2 linked regions of the Magnetococcus marinus MC-1 genome follow. The protein of the gene in region 1 interacts with the protein of each later gene in a pairwise test. Links are inferred from orthologs where the notes say so. Each region holds a gene or a part of one and is shown in the gene's direction. Other genes may lie near its edges.

What was found.
Region 2: the proteins of ftsZ (region 1) and rlmN interact in binary tests that used the Escherichia coli proteins (3 or more experiments, as listed by UniProt). The link is inferred for Magnetococcus marinus MC-1 from one-to-one orthologs.

Annotation. Positions count from the first base shown.
Region 1 is NC_008576.1:923,097-928,704, reverse strand. What follows is about bases 2,779-5,608. They hold ftsZ (cell division protein FtsZ), read left to right. Parts: upstream 2,779-3,459; coding sequence 3,460-4,758; downstream 4,759-5,608. Other genes in these bases: lpxC (UDP-3-O-acyl-N-acetylglucosamine deacetylase), read left to right, coding at 5,238-5,608; ftsA (cell division protein FtsA), read left to right, coding at 2,779-3,384. Also shown: murB (UDP-N-acetylmuramate dehydrogenase), read left to right, coding at 1-185; MMC1_RS03835 (D-alanine--D-alanine ligase), read left to right, coding at 347-1,279; MMC1_RS03830 (cell division protein FtsQ/DivIB), read left to right, coding at 1,344-2,042; more of ftsA, read left to right, coding at 2,146-2,778. UniProt on the Escherichia coli protein: Essential cell division protein that forms a contractile ring structure (Z ring) at the future cell division site. The regulation of the ring assembly controls the timing and the location of cell division.
Region 2 is NC_008576.1:3,741,268-3,749,134, forward strand. Bases 2,702-5,620 are described here. They hold rlmN (dual-specificity RNA methyltransferase RlmN), read left to right. Parts: upstream 2,702-3,585; coding sequence 3,586-4,656; downstream 4,657-5,620. Other genes in these bases: ndk (nucleoside-diphosphate kinase), read left to right, coding at 2,998-3,426; MMC1_RS15340 (DUF302 domain-containing protein), read left to right, coding at 5,162-5,620. Also shown: MMC1_RS15315 (TolC family protein), read right to left, coding at 33-1,337; MMC1_RS15320 (hypothetical protein), read right to left, coding at 1,807-2,646; more of MMC1_RS15340, read left to right, coding at 5,621-5,740; MMC1_RS15345 (c-type cytochrome), read left to right, coding at 5,877-6,518; MMC1_RS15350 (NAD(P)/FAD-dependent oxidoreductase), read left to right, coding at 6,541-7,821.

The DNA of each region.
Region 1 (5,608 bases):
GTGATGCGCAAATTTCCGAAAAGCACAGCAATTTCTTCGTCAACCTGGGCGCAGCCTCCTCCTTGCACATGGAGGAACTGATCGAGCTGGCCAGAAACCGGGTGGCGCAGCACTCTGGCGTACAGTTAACACTGGAGATTGGCATTCTCACACCTCAGGGACTCCGCACCGAGCCTGGGAGATAGGGATGTTTTTAGGCGTTGTCCACCTTTGGCAAGAGTATAACCGTTGAGCAAGCACCCAGCCCCCACACCCATCTTAGTAACGACCCGCTGCGGCCAACTGGCTGTTCTGAAGCGGGCGCTGCGCGTTGGGCTGTGCCACAACGGAGAGGTTTGACAAAGCGATGGATTGGAAACAGAAAAAAATTGGCGTGCTCTACGGTGGCCTGTCTGAGGAGCGCGAGGTTAGTTTACGCAGCGGTCAAGCGCTGTTTGTTGCCCTGCAAAGTTTGGGCTATCAGGTGGTGGCCATTGATGTGGACCGTCACATTACCAAGGTGCTGGAGCGCGAAGGCATTGAGGTCGCGGTGCTGGCCCTGCACGGCCCCATGGGTGAAGATGGTACCATCCAGGGTTTGCTAGAGTTTATGGGCATCCCCTATACTGGCCCCAACGTGGCCGCTTCGGCCATCTGCATGGACAAAGGCTTGAGCAAGCGACTGTTCCATAGCGAAGGGTTGCCAACCCCTGCTTGGATTGAGTTGGCCGGGGACCATGAAGAGGCCGATGAGTTGGTGGACCATTTTCTAGGGGATTTCCATGGCGCTGCTTTTGTTAAGCCACTAGACTCCGGTTCCAGTGTGGGCATTAGCCGCGCCGTGGGTAAGGATGAACTGATTCGTGGGGTTGCCAAAGCGCTGTCGGTTTCGCACCGCTGTATGGTGGAGCGCGCCATTGAGGGACGCGAACTTACCTTGAGCATCTTGGATGGCGAGGCTTTTCCGCTGATTGAGATTGTGCCCATTGATGGCTTTTACGACTACGACCATAAGTATACGGCGGGCAGGACCAACTATCTGGTACCTGCACCTAACCTGGATGATAAGAGCCTTGAAGCGGTGGTTAAGATTGGCTTGGCGGCCTATCATATTACCGGCTGTCGTGGCCTTGTGCGGGCCGATTTTATCTTGGATGGCGAGGGCACACCGTGGCTGTTGGAGCTCAACACCATTCCCGGCATGACCGAGCTTAGTTTGGCACCAAAGGCCGCCCATGCCGTAGGGATTGAGATGCCACAATTGGCTGAACGCATTTTACAAGGCGCGCGGCTCAAATAAAGATTTGACGACCACCGTTGCATAACCACCCTGTATGCGGTTAAAAAGATTGGGTCTTAACAGTATGAGCCCAAAATATATCAAGGGATCGTTGCTGGCTACCCTTATGTTGGTTGCTTTAGGGTGGGGTTGGCAGACGTTACACGCACCGGGACGCTTTGCCCTAAAAGATGTTCGTGTCCTGGGCAATAAGTTCACGGATGTGGGTAAGTTAAGAAAAGATTTAGGTTTAGACCAAGCGGTCAACCTGCTGACACTTAGCCCCCAGCACCTTCGAGCCCGGCTGCTTACTTACCCTTGGGTACGTGAAGCACGGGTAGAACGTATCTTTCCGGGCATGCTGGTGATTGAGCTGGAAGAGAAGACCCCGTTGTGCATGACCAAGGTAGGCGAGCATCTCTACTTGGTGGATCGACGGGGAGAGCGCATCAAACCCTTGGAGGCGGGTGACCCCATGCCGCTGCCGGTGGTGTCGGTTGATTATGCGCCGGAGTCTGAAAAGCCGCTGTTGATTCGCTGGTTAATTGACCGGATGCAGCGTAACGAGTGGCTCTATAATCGTCTCTCTGAAGCGGTTGGCTTGCCCGGTGGGCGTTGGGTGCTCTATACCCGTAAAGGGGTAAAGCTGTTACACTCGGCGCGGATGGAAGAAGAGCTGGGCAGATTGGCGATTTTACAAGAGCGCTACAGCATCTTAAACCGCAGCATTCGCCAGATTGATCTACGGGTCAGTGGGCAGGTGGTGGTAAAACCCCAAACCTAACGGTTGGGACGGCCTATATTGAGCCTTTGTGCCGCTGGTAAAGAAGTGTTTATACGGCGGTTTTTATAAAAAGCAAACAACGGTAGAACCGGGCTAAGGGATTATGGCCAAGCACGACCAAAATCTAATTATCGGACTGGATATCGGTACCACCAAGATCTGTTGCATCGTTGCGGACGTGCAGCCGGATGGGCGCTTGGATATTATCGGTCTGGGTACGCATCCATCACGGGGACTGCGCAAAGGGGTGGTGATTGATATTGACTCCACCGTTGAGAGCATTCGCATGGCGGTGGAAGAGGCGGAGATGATGGCCGGGGTCGAGATCCGCATGGTGTATGCGGGGATTGCCGGAGCGCACATCGCCAGCAATAACTCCGAAGGGGTGGTTGCAACCAAGGATAACGAGGTGCATGCCTCGGATATTCAACGGGTGTTGGATGCAGCCCGGGCGCAATCTATCCCCATGGACCGTGAAATTTTGCATGTTATCCCCCAGGAGTTTGTACTGGATGCCCAAGAGGGCATTAAAGACCCCTTGGGCATGGCGGGTGTTCGTTTAGAGGCTCGCGTACATTTGGTGACGGGGGCGGTGGCATCGGCGCAGAATATTGTCAAGTGCGCCAACCGCTGCGGCTTGGATGTTGGGGATATTATTCTTGAGCAACTGGCCTCGGCAGAGGCCTGCTTGACCGAGGATGAAAAAGAGCTTGGTTGCTGTCTGTTGGATATTGGTGGTGGTACAACAGACATTGCCATCTATGCAGAAGGTCATATCAAACATACCGCTGTGCTGGCTATTGGCGGCGACCATATGACCAATGACATTGCGGTGGGGCTACGCACCCCCACCCGTGAGGCGGAGCAGCTCAAACGTAAATTTGGCTGTGCCCTTTCGGCGTTGGTGGGTCCAGATGAGACCATCGAGGTTCCCAGCATCGGCGAACGCCCCCCACGCTCACTGGGTCGACACATCTTGGCAGAGATTATCGAACCCCGCGTTGAAGAGCTGTTTACCCTGGTTCAGCGTGAGATTGTACGCTCCGGATTTGATGAGCAGATTGCCGCAGGCATTGTGTTGACCGGCGGCGCGGCCAATACTGAAGGTATCGTGGATCTGGCCGAGGAGATTTTTAACAAACCGGTTCGGCGCGGCTTGCCCCAAGGGGTTGGTGGCTTGACCGATGTGATCGCTAACGCCAGCTATGCCACCGCGACGGGTTTGGTACTCTATGCCAATCGCTATGGACAAGAATCAACCATGCGTTACAACCAGGATGATGTCGGTGGCAGCCGCTCCATGGTTTCGCGCATGCGCTCCTGGTTTGGTGACATTTTTTAATGCACCGACTTAAACAATAACCATAACAAAACCCAAAATAGACGCGGATAAACGCGCAATACCAAGGGGGTATAAATGACCATCGAGTTCGCACACACAGATGACCTAGAGGCCCGCATCAAAGTAATTGGTGTCGGCGGTGGCGGCGGTAACGCTGTCAACAACATGATTCAGTCCCACCTAGAAGGGGTTGAATTCATTGTTGCCAACACAGACGCACAAGCCCTTACGAAAAGTTTGGCCCCAACCCGTATTCAAATTGGTGAAGATATTACCCGTGGTCTGGGCGCTGGTGCCAAACCCGAAGTGGGTAAAAACGCCGCCATGGAGACCGAAGCACGCCTACGTCAAGCCATTGAAGGGGCAGACATGGTGTTTATTACGGCGGGCATGGGGGGTGGTACGGGTACCGGTGCAGCGCCGATTATTGCACGCATCTCCAAAGAGCTGGGTATTTTAACCGTTGCGGTGGTGACCAAGCCCTTTCATTTCGAGGGCAAGCGCCGCATGCGTCAGGCCGAAGAGGGTCTGGAAGAGCTGCGTGATCATGTGGATACGGTGATTACCATCCCCAATCAAAAGCTTATGGCTGCGGTTGGCAAAAACACCACCATTTTGGACGCTTTCCGCAAGGCTGACGATGTTTTACAACAGGCTGTGCGTGGTATTACCGATCTGATTACCCATCCTGGCCACATCAATGTTGACTTTGCCGATGTATGCACCGTTATGGAAGAGATGGGGCAAGCGATGATGGGGGCCGCTGAAGCCTCTGGCGAAGGGCGTGCCATGACCGCCATCAACAACGCCATCTCCAGCCCGCTGTTGGATGATGCCTCGATCCACGGTGCCCGTGGTGTGCTGGTCAACATTACCGGCGGTTACAACCTCACCCTGCAAGAGGTGGATGAGGCGGTGATGGTGGTTCGTGATATGGCCCATGAAGATGCCAACATTGTGTTTGGTACCACCCTCAACGAAAACCTCGATGATACCGTGCGTGTCACCGTGGTGGCTACGGGTATTGGTCAGAGTGATAAGATGGCCTTCCCTGCGCAAGAGACGACCTTTACCGAAACGGTAGCGCCCCAGCCCCACGCACCCGCCGCACGCCAAGCGCCCTCCGCGCGCCAAGCTGCGCCAGCCTATCATCAGCAGGCTGCCCATTCTACACAACACCCCGCCTACCAACAGCAGCCCAGCCAGCCACAGACAGCCGTTGATTATGCCGCCCAAGCCAAAGTGGTGGACAACAGCTATGTACGGCAGATGCGTCAAGAGCGCCAAGAGCGCCAACGTCGCAATGTGGACGGTGTGCATGGTGGTCATGAGGACTTTGATGTCCCAACCTTCTTGCGCCGCCAGATGGATTGAGATCACCTCTCTAGCACCACGCCCTTTTGGGCGTGGTGCCCGGAGCGGATCACAAAGGGGTATGCTGCGTACATCGCTTAATTTGGTTAAGGACGGTTCAACCTTTGGGTTGAACCTTGGCCAGGGATGGCCATTTAATATCCCAGGGAACGATCCTGTACCTTTCTTGTCAGAAAGTGGCAACAGGATCTACGGTCGTTGGCAGGATTGCCAATGTTAGCGAAGGGTAACCTTTGCGGGGTCGCCAAGGAAGGCACTTCCCTCCCGTATTTTATTCCTAAAAGAGCCTGAATCCGATTTATCTCCCCTTCCATGTGGTTTTTGTGCATAATTCTTGCTCTTTTGTTTTCTTAACAGGAACGGTCCGTTGTATCCTGCACCGATGCAACTTTTTTGGGCGTATTGACGGTTAATAAAGCGGATGAGAGTAAACGAGGTGCCCAGTTTTGTATGAGGGTTCATCTCATGAGGAGTTATCCATGCATTTCCAACGCACACTCAAAAACACGGTACGCTGCACGGGCATAGGTTTGCACAGTGGCCAAAAGGCCTACCTTTCGTTGCAACCGGCACCTGCGAATCATGGCATTGTGTTCCGCCGTACCGACCTTAATAATGCGCGGGTACCCGCCCACGTCATGAATGTCAAAGATACCCGTTTGTGTACCACCATCTCCAATAATGATGGGGTGAGCGTCTCGACCATTGAGCATCTGCTGGCCGCCTTTGCGGGCATGGGGGTGGACAATGCCATTGTGGATATTGACGGCCCTGAAGTGCCCATTATGGATGGCAGTGCGGCCCCTTTTGTGTTTCTGCTTGAGTGCGCTGGGGTAGTTGACCAAAATGC
Region 2 (7,867 bases), 2.8 Mb from region 1 along the record:
GCGAGGCTGTCCATGCTTTTTTTGTGCTTTTTTTACTGTTGCACAAACAGATCGGGGCTCAGGCGTCCAATGGCTTCGAGGAGCTCAACCTTTGCACTCACCACGTCTGCCTTGGATTCTTCTAGGTCAGAGTTCGCTTCAATCACTTTGCGCTCAGCAATGAGAATACTAAGCAGAGAAGACATGCTACCACCACCAAGCTTGCGCTCTTTGCGGGCCAATGTCAGAAAATCCTCGTTCAACTTAACACTTTGCTGATAACGATCGACTAACTCTTTGCTCGTAATCAGCTTTTGGTAGGTATCACGAAGATTTTTCTCTAACGCATCACGAGCTTTGTCGTGAATAGCCTGAAAATCCTCCACTTTATGCTGTGCCGAATTAACATCGTGCACCGCAGCAAGGCCCAAGTTGAAAGGCATCTTGACATTGACGAGGATGGAGGTGTCCTCATCATAGTTTACAGTGCCCCCCATATCGTTTTGGAAGGTATAGCTACCCGTCAGCGTAACCTCAGGAAAATAGCCTTTGGCGCGGGTAGAATTTTTGCTCGCGACAGCCTTAACGATGTTTTGCTTTGTCTCAAGCAAGGCGTAGTTTTGGGCTTCAAACTGCGCAATCATGTCCTCCATTGAGGGAATCTCAACGTTGACATCGACCATGTTCAATTTAGAGAGATCGTCAGGCACAACATTGAACCACTGGCGATAGCCGTTCATGGCCTTCGCCAAATTCAGCTCCGCTTTTAACCGCTTTTCGATGGCCCGGCTTAGCTCAGCCTCGCTTTGCAAAACATCTTTGCGCAAGCCAGCACCGATTTTTAGACGCTTTTCTTCGGAAGCGGTCTGTTCACGAATACGGCCCTCTACCGCTTTGGTATTTTCCAGCACGCGGTAAGCGGCAACCAAATCGATGTAAGCCTTGGCACCGGAACGCAGCACTTTTTGGGTCGTTTGACTGACCGAGTACTCTTTGCCGATTTGGTTGGCACGCTCGGCGTCTATTTCGGCATTCAGCTGACCAAAGTCCCACAACAACTGATCAAAGCTGGTTTTCAGCTCACTAGAACGCGCATCAGTAAAGGGTGTCGCCCCTTGGTTGGTACCCTCATGACCAATTTTTGCGTTCACAGTGACGGTTGGAAACCATTCACCTTTTTTGGAGCTGACGTCGCTTTTCGCGCCGCCAAGCTTGGCTTCAGCAGATTTTACCTCCGCATTGGTTTGGATCAACCCGCGCAACAACTCGGGAAGATCGTTGGCCTGCGCCACACCGACCATAGAGACCGAAGCGACGCCGACGACGATGGCGTTTTTAACGAAACGTTTCAAAAGCATGGTACAGACCTTTTTTTTATCGTGATTTCTCAAAGCCCTTTGGGCGATGGTCTAATCCGGCTCGACGGCCAATTTACGCAACCGTAACTTGGTAACAAAACTAGACACAAACGTCAATCTCTAACTCATACTACGGTTTAGAGTGTAACCGCTGACGGCTCATATTCTATCCGTTAAACAAGAACTTGCATATGTTGTTTTTTTTTGTCTCATGCCAACCTCGTTGTTTCCGGTTCTTTTAATCGCTTAACCAATAAGCTAAGGCCATTTTCCGCCATAGAAACCACTAATGACAACATTGTTTATGGTTAAACAGCCACCAAAATTGAAAAGATTATCTCAATTTCAGATATTTACAACGATTCCTTTGCTTGGCACAACAAAGCTCAACCACCCCACCAACAAAGTACACCTAACCATTGCATTTAAAACATAGCTATTGCGCAAATTGGTAGATGTATAGGAAAACTCAATGGAACTGCATTTCTTGTTTTTGCTGAGCTGGATCTGCTTTTTTTTCTTGGTCTTTAGTTGAATATTGAACATAATCTTTTGGTAGTTCAAACAGCGAGGCATCTGGAACCATTTCTTGTATGTTTTTAATCTCCGCCGTTACCTGCCCGTTCTGCACCACGCGCACGGGTAAAAATAGGCGGGCATCTACCCAGAGTTCGCTATTTCTAGTTTTGCTACCTATGGTCTCTGTGAATTGCCACTTTTCTGTAGCCCGCCCCTGTTCATGACTAACCTCTACCAATTTACGGTAGAGCGTCGGCCCCTTTAGCAGCTGGTACTTTAGTACGACGCGGCGTTGCGGGTCTACCCAGAGCTGCATCTGCGTGGTTTGCCCCCGTCGTGCCATACTCACCTCCCAAAGTTGCGTCATTATCCCATCCAACGCGATCTCCCCTTTGAGCACGCACTGCGCCGGGTTATCTTTACCACAAACGGGATGATCCGGATCACTCGGCAGACGTGTTAAATCTGGCATCGGAGGCATCGGTGCACGACCGGGCCCCTCATGATACCGTTTGTTGGCAAGGTCTAATGTCCACATACGCTCTTTTTCTAAATCCATGATAAGCGCTCGGGTTTGATTTCCTACCGTACCTTCCGCACGCAGACGCATTGGCCCTACATAGAGCGTCCCTTTAGCAACCTGCTCGGGTTTGTCAGGACTATGCATAATGATGTCTGCGCGAAATGAACCGCCAAACCATACGGGAGCAGCCAACAGCTCCCTACTTCCACTCATTGCGACTGCTAGAGCCAACAATACAAACACTTTATTGTAGGGTATTTTGAGCATTGGGTTCGTTCCAACTGATATTTAATAGAGGAGATGGTCGACACTAACCGTCGTTAAAAAGAATGCAATTACAAGTCCAAAGTTTAGCAGATCTTCATTTTTTTTAATTCTCCCCCCATCATTTGATTAAAAAGCTTGGCAACCTTCATACCAATTGATACCCTCGCCAAACTTTACAAAAAGGGCTCTAGTTAGGCACTCTTGCGGCCAGAGCATCAACTAAGGATTCGCATGCCTGCGCAAGTTATGGCCCGCTATGTTTTGCTTATCCAATGAGTGCCACATAATTTAATCACCCACATGCTGCCCTGCTTGTTCATGCTGGCGGTGTTTTTTCATCAGGAGTTTACCATGACCATTGAACGCACTTTTTCCATCATCAAACCTGACGCAGTTGCTAAAAATGTCGTAGGGGAGATCCAAAGCCGTTTCGAGAAAGCGGGCCTGCGTATTATTGCTTCTAAAATGATTCGCCTAACGCCTGAAATTGCAGGAAAATTCTATGAAGTGCATAAAGCACGCCCCTTCTACAATGATCTGTGCAGCTACATGAGCTCAGGCCCTGTGGTTGTGCAAGTTTTAGAAGGTGATGGCGCTGTCCTGAAAAACCGTGACATTATGGGTGCCACCAATCCTAAGGACGCCGCTCCAGGTACCATCCGTGCTGATTTTGCCGAGAGCATTGATGCCAATGCGGTCCATGGTTCAGACGCCCCTGAAACGGCTGCCCAAGAAATCGCCTTCTTCTTTAGTGGCACAGAACTGTGCGATCGCCCTTGATGCTCGTATGAATGGCTGGGGCCTCGTCTAAAAGCTAGACAGGCCCCTATTTCACCACCACACCTGCACAATCAACGAGATTTCATTCTTTAATCCATTCTTTTTTTACAAACGAACCCTCAGTTTTCCCCACCACTGCCCATCGATTGTGAGCCCTCTATGCACACGCCCCTCTTAGATTTAACCGGTTTGACCCGGGAAGCATTAACCTCACTGGTGGTCGAGCAGTTGGGAGAAAAGCCGTTTAGGGCAAGACAGTTATGGTCTTGGCTCCATGTTAAATTAGCCCAACACCTGGATGAGATGAGTGACTTATCCATTGATTTTCGCAGGAAACTTTCTGCATTAAGCACCCCCCTACGGCCCGAGGTTTCGACCCATCAAATCAGCCGTGATGGCACGGAAAAATGGTTACTACGATTGAGTGATGGACAACAAATCGAGACCGTCTACATTCCAGAGGATGAGCGAGGCACCCTGTGTATATCGTCCCAGGTGGGGTGCACCTTGAGCTGCCCGTTTTGTCACACCGGCGCGCAGGGCTTTGCCCGCAATCTAACCCCCTCTGAAATTGTTCAACAAGTTTTGTTTGCGCGGCGCACTTTAGCGGCACGTGACAAGCGGGTCACCAATATCGTGCTTATGGGCATGGGGGAACCCCTCTATAATTATGAAGCCGTACGGGATGCTGTGCTGATCTTGTTAGACGACTCTGGATTAGCTTTTGGGACCCGTAAAGTGACACTGAGTACAGCGGGATTACTCCCCAAAATGGAACAGGCAGGGCGTGAGCTTGGGGTGAATCTAGCGATTTCTTTACATGCGGTACGCGACACGCTGCGTGACGAATTAGTCCCACTCAATAAGAAGTATAACCTGCAAGCGCTACGGGCCGCTACCCTCCGCTACCCGCTTAAATCTGGACGGCGCGTTACCTGGGAGTATGTCATGCTCCACGGGGTGAATGACAGCGAGGATGACGCCCGTTTATTCGTCTCCTTCCTAAAAGATATCCCTTCTAAAATCAATCTTATACCCTTTAATCCTTGGCCAGGTGTGCCTTATCAATCGAGCAGCATGACACGCATCGCCGCCTTTCAAAAAATCCTCTATCAAGCAGGGTTTGTAACGGTTATTCGCGACCGCCGCGGTGAAGATATAGACGCAGCCTGTGGTCAATTAAAAGGCGCCGTACAAGGGGCCCGCCCTCGCCCACCGGGGGCAAGTTAAGCTTTCATTTATGTGTGCGCGATGACACGGGGCCCAATTCCTTAACCGGATTGGGCTTGGCGGCGCCTACGTTGTCCCAACAGATTAAACCTTGCTTGATCGAATGTCGCAGGTGAGACGCCCTTTTTTGATCATACTTATATTTAATACTGTCAATTATACCTGTAAAATTATCGCCGCCACCTGCCTGCATAGAAACCATTCACGATAACTGCAAACAAGACTCAAATTTTATCCTTATGTTTTTATTATTTATTATTGAGCACTCTCGAAAGCCCATCCCACCACCACCATTTATAAAATGAGGCCCATAATTATTATGAAAATGGGCTTGCAATCCCCCTGTAAAAAGGCCAAGATAAGGCGATTTTCTCTTCGATTATAAGGTTTTCCTAATAATCGCAGCGTGAATACCTCATCCCGCAGTCAGCGGGTGGGTACTGTGACTAGGTGCTGCCGGGGGGACAGTAGGTAAAACCCTTTTAAACAAGGATGGAGTGAATCCATGGGATTCTTAAAGAACTTGTTCGCATTAGTTGGGGCCCTTGCTATCGCAGCTGGTCTCTATGGTTATGTCAAGCTGGCCCCTGTTTTGGCAGAGTTTGATCCTGGCTACCAGAAGATGTACTCAAAGTTTGCCTCGGATCTCTTGACCTCCAAAGACCCTGGCGTGGCGATGATGTGGGTGGCCGAGGTCAAACCTGATATCTCTATTGAAGATGTCAAGGAGTCTCTGAAAAGTTTGGCCGCAGCACGTAGCTTTTTGTTTGTGGGAGAGGCTCCTTTTTACAAACAGGTCCAGGCTTTAACCGGCGAGCCTTACCGTCATATTTCTTTCATGTCTTTTTGTGACGCCAGTGTCGGCAAAATGATGGCCGATTATCGGGATGAGTATACCGGCTTTATGCCCTGTCGTATCTCTGTTGTGCAGGGTAAGGATGGTAAAATCCGTTTATACTCTATGAACTTAGATATGATGATTTACGGCGGACGGGAGCTCCCCCCAGAACTCAAGAAGCAAGCCATGCGGGTGAGTAATGTCATTCGTGAGATTATGCAAGGCGCGGCCCAAGGGGAATTTTAAGCCGCTGCCCTTTTATGGGTTGGAATGCTGTACCAACAGCTTTTTTTAAACGCCGGCACACAACGGGGGTGCCGGTTAAACCGGTCCGATACATAAGGGCCAACCTAGCCATTCCTGTACGGGAGGAGAGGGAGAGATGCAACATAATAAGATCAAGACACTGTTCTTGGCAGCAGCCATGGTAACAAGCGGGATGATGATGGGTGCGGATGCTCGCGCCGAAGGCATCACCGCCGCTGCGCTTGCTAACACTTGCGCAGGTTGCCACGGTACCAATGGCGTAGCTGTTGGTCCTGCGATGCCCACCATCGCGGGGCAACCTGCGGCACATTTGGTCAACATGATGAAGGAGTTTAAATCTGGCGAGCGCCCTGCGACTATTATGGATCGCATTGCCAAGGGTTACAGCGACGAAGAGATTACCGAGCTCTCTAAATACCTCGCTACACAAAAGTGGGGGAACAATGTCGCCAATGCACGTCTTAGCATGAAAACCGGCACCCCTTTCAATCAGGTGGATGATGCTCTGGTTGCTAAAGGTGCCAAACTGCACGAATCTTTAAAATGCAAAAAGTGTCATGAAGACAATGGTCGCAGCATGGAAGATGACACCCCTCGTGTCGCGGGTCAGTGGCAGGACTATCTATTGATCAAGATGCAGGATTATAAAAATCCTGACATGAAGGTTCCTCAGCCCAAAAAGATGAAGAAGAATATTGATAATGCTTCTCTAGAAGAGCTTGAGGCCATTGCCCATTTCTACGCCAGCCAGAAGTAAGCGGGGGAGAGGAGAGTTTCGCATGTCTAAACTGACACGTCGTAATTTTATTAAAACCACTGGCGCTGCTGCGGCCGTTGGTGCTATGGGTGTCGCTGCTCCTGCCATTGCCAATAGCCACGGCAACCATGTGGTTGTTGTTGGGGGCGGTTATGGTGGCGCTGTTGCAGCCAAATATATTCGTATGGCCGATCCCACCGTTAAGGTGACTTTGATTGAGCAGAACGAATATTACTACTCTTGCCCCTTGTCCAACCCTGTCATCATCGGTATCCGTGACATGGAAGTACAGAAGTGGGGCTATGATGGTTTGAAAAAGCATGGCATTGATGTGGTAATCGACACGGTTACGGGTATTGATGCTGGTTCTAAGACGGTCACCACCAAAGGTGGTAAGTTCAAATACACCAAGTTGGTTCTTTCACCGGGTGTTGAATTTAACTATGCAGCCATTCCTGGTTTGACCAAAGAAATTGCCCATACCAGCATGCCCCACGCATGGAAAGCGGGTCCTCAGACCCTGTTGTTGCGTGACAAACTGGCGGCGATGAAGGATGGCGAACCCTTCGTCATGGTGGCACCACCAAACCCGTTCCGCTGCCCTCCTGGGCCTTACGAGCGGGCCTCATTGGTGGCACACTATCTGAAAAAGCACAAGCCTAAGTCCAAAGTGATCATTTTGGATCCTAAAGACAAGTTTTCCAAAATGGGCCTGTTCCGTGGCGGTTGGAAAGAGTTGGGCTACGAGCCCAACTATATCGAGTGGATTCCTGCTGCAGAAGGCGGTAAAGTCACTAAAGTTGACGCTGCGACCGGTACTGTCTACACCGACATGGGTGAATACAAGAGTTCTTGTATCAACATCATCCCGCCCATGACAGCGGGATCCATTGCCGTTGCCTCTGGCCTGACGGATAAGTCTGGCTGGTGTCCTGTTGATCTTAAAACGTTTGAGTCTACCTTGGCCAAAGATGTCTATGTCATTGGTGACTCCAGCGCCGCAGCGGGCCTGCCCAAATCTGGCTATGCCGCGAACTCCGAAGCAAAAGTGGCGGCGGCGGCTGTGGTCGCTGCTCTTCAGGGTAAACCTGCGCCGATGCCTTCTTATGTCAATACATGTTACAGCTTGTTGGCACCAGACTACGGCATCTCTGTTGCGTTGGTTTCGGTTTTTGAGGATGGTAAAATCACCAAAAAATCCGGCGGTCTCTCTCCTTCGACGGCCAGCAAGGCCCACCGTAAGCAAGAGGCTTTTTATGCTGAGTCTTGGTATCAAAGCATCATGGCCGATACCTTCGCTTAAGCATCATGGTTGTATGCTTGATCTTAAACGGAGCCCTTTTGGGCTC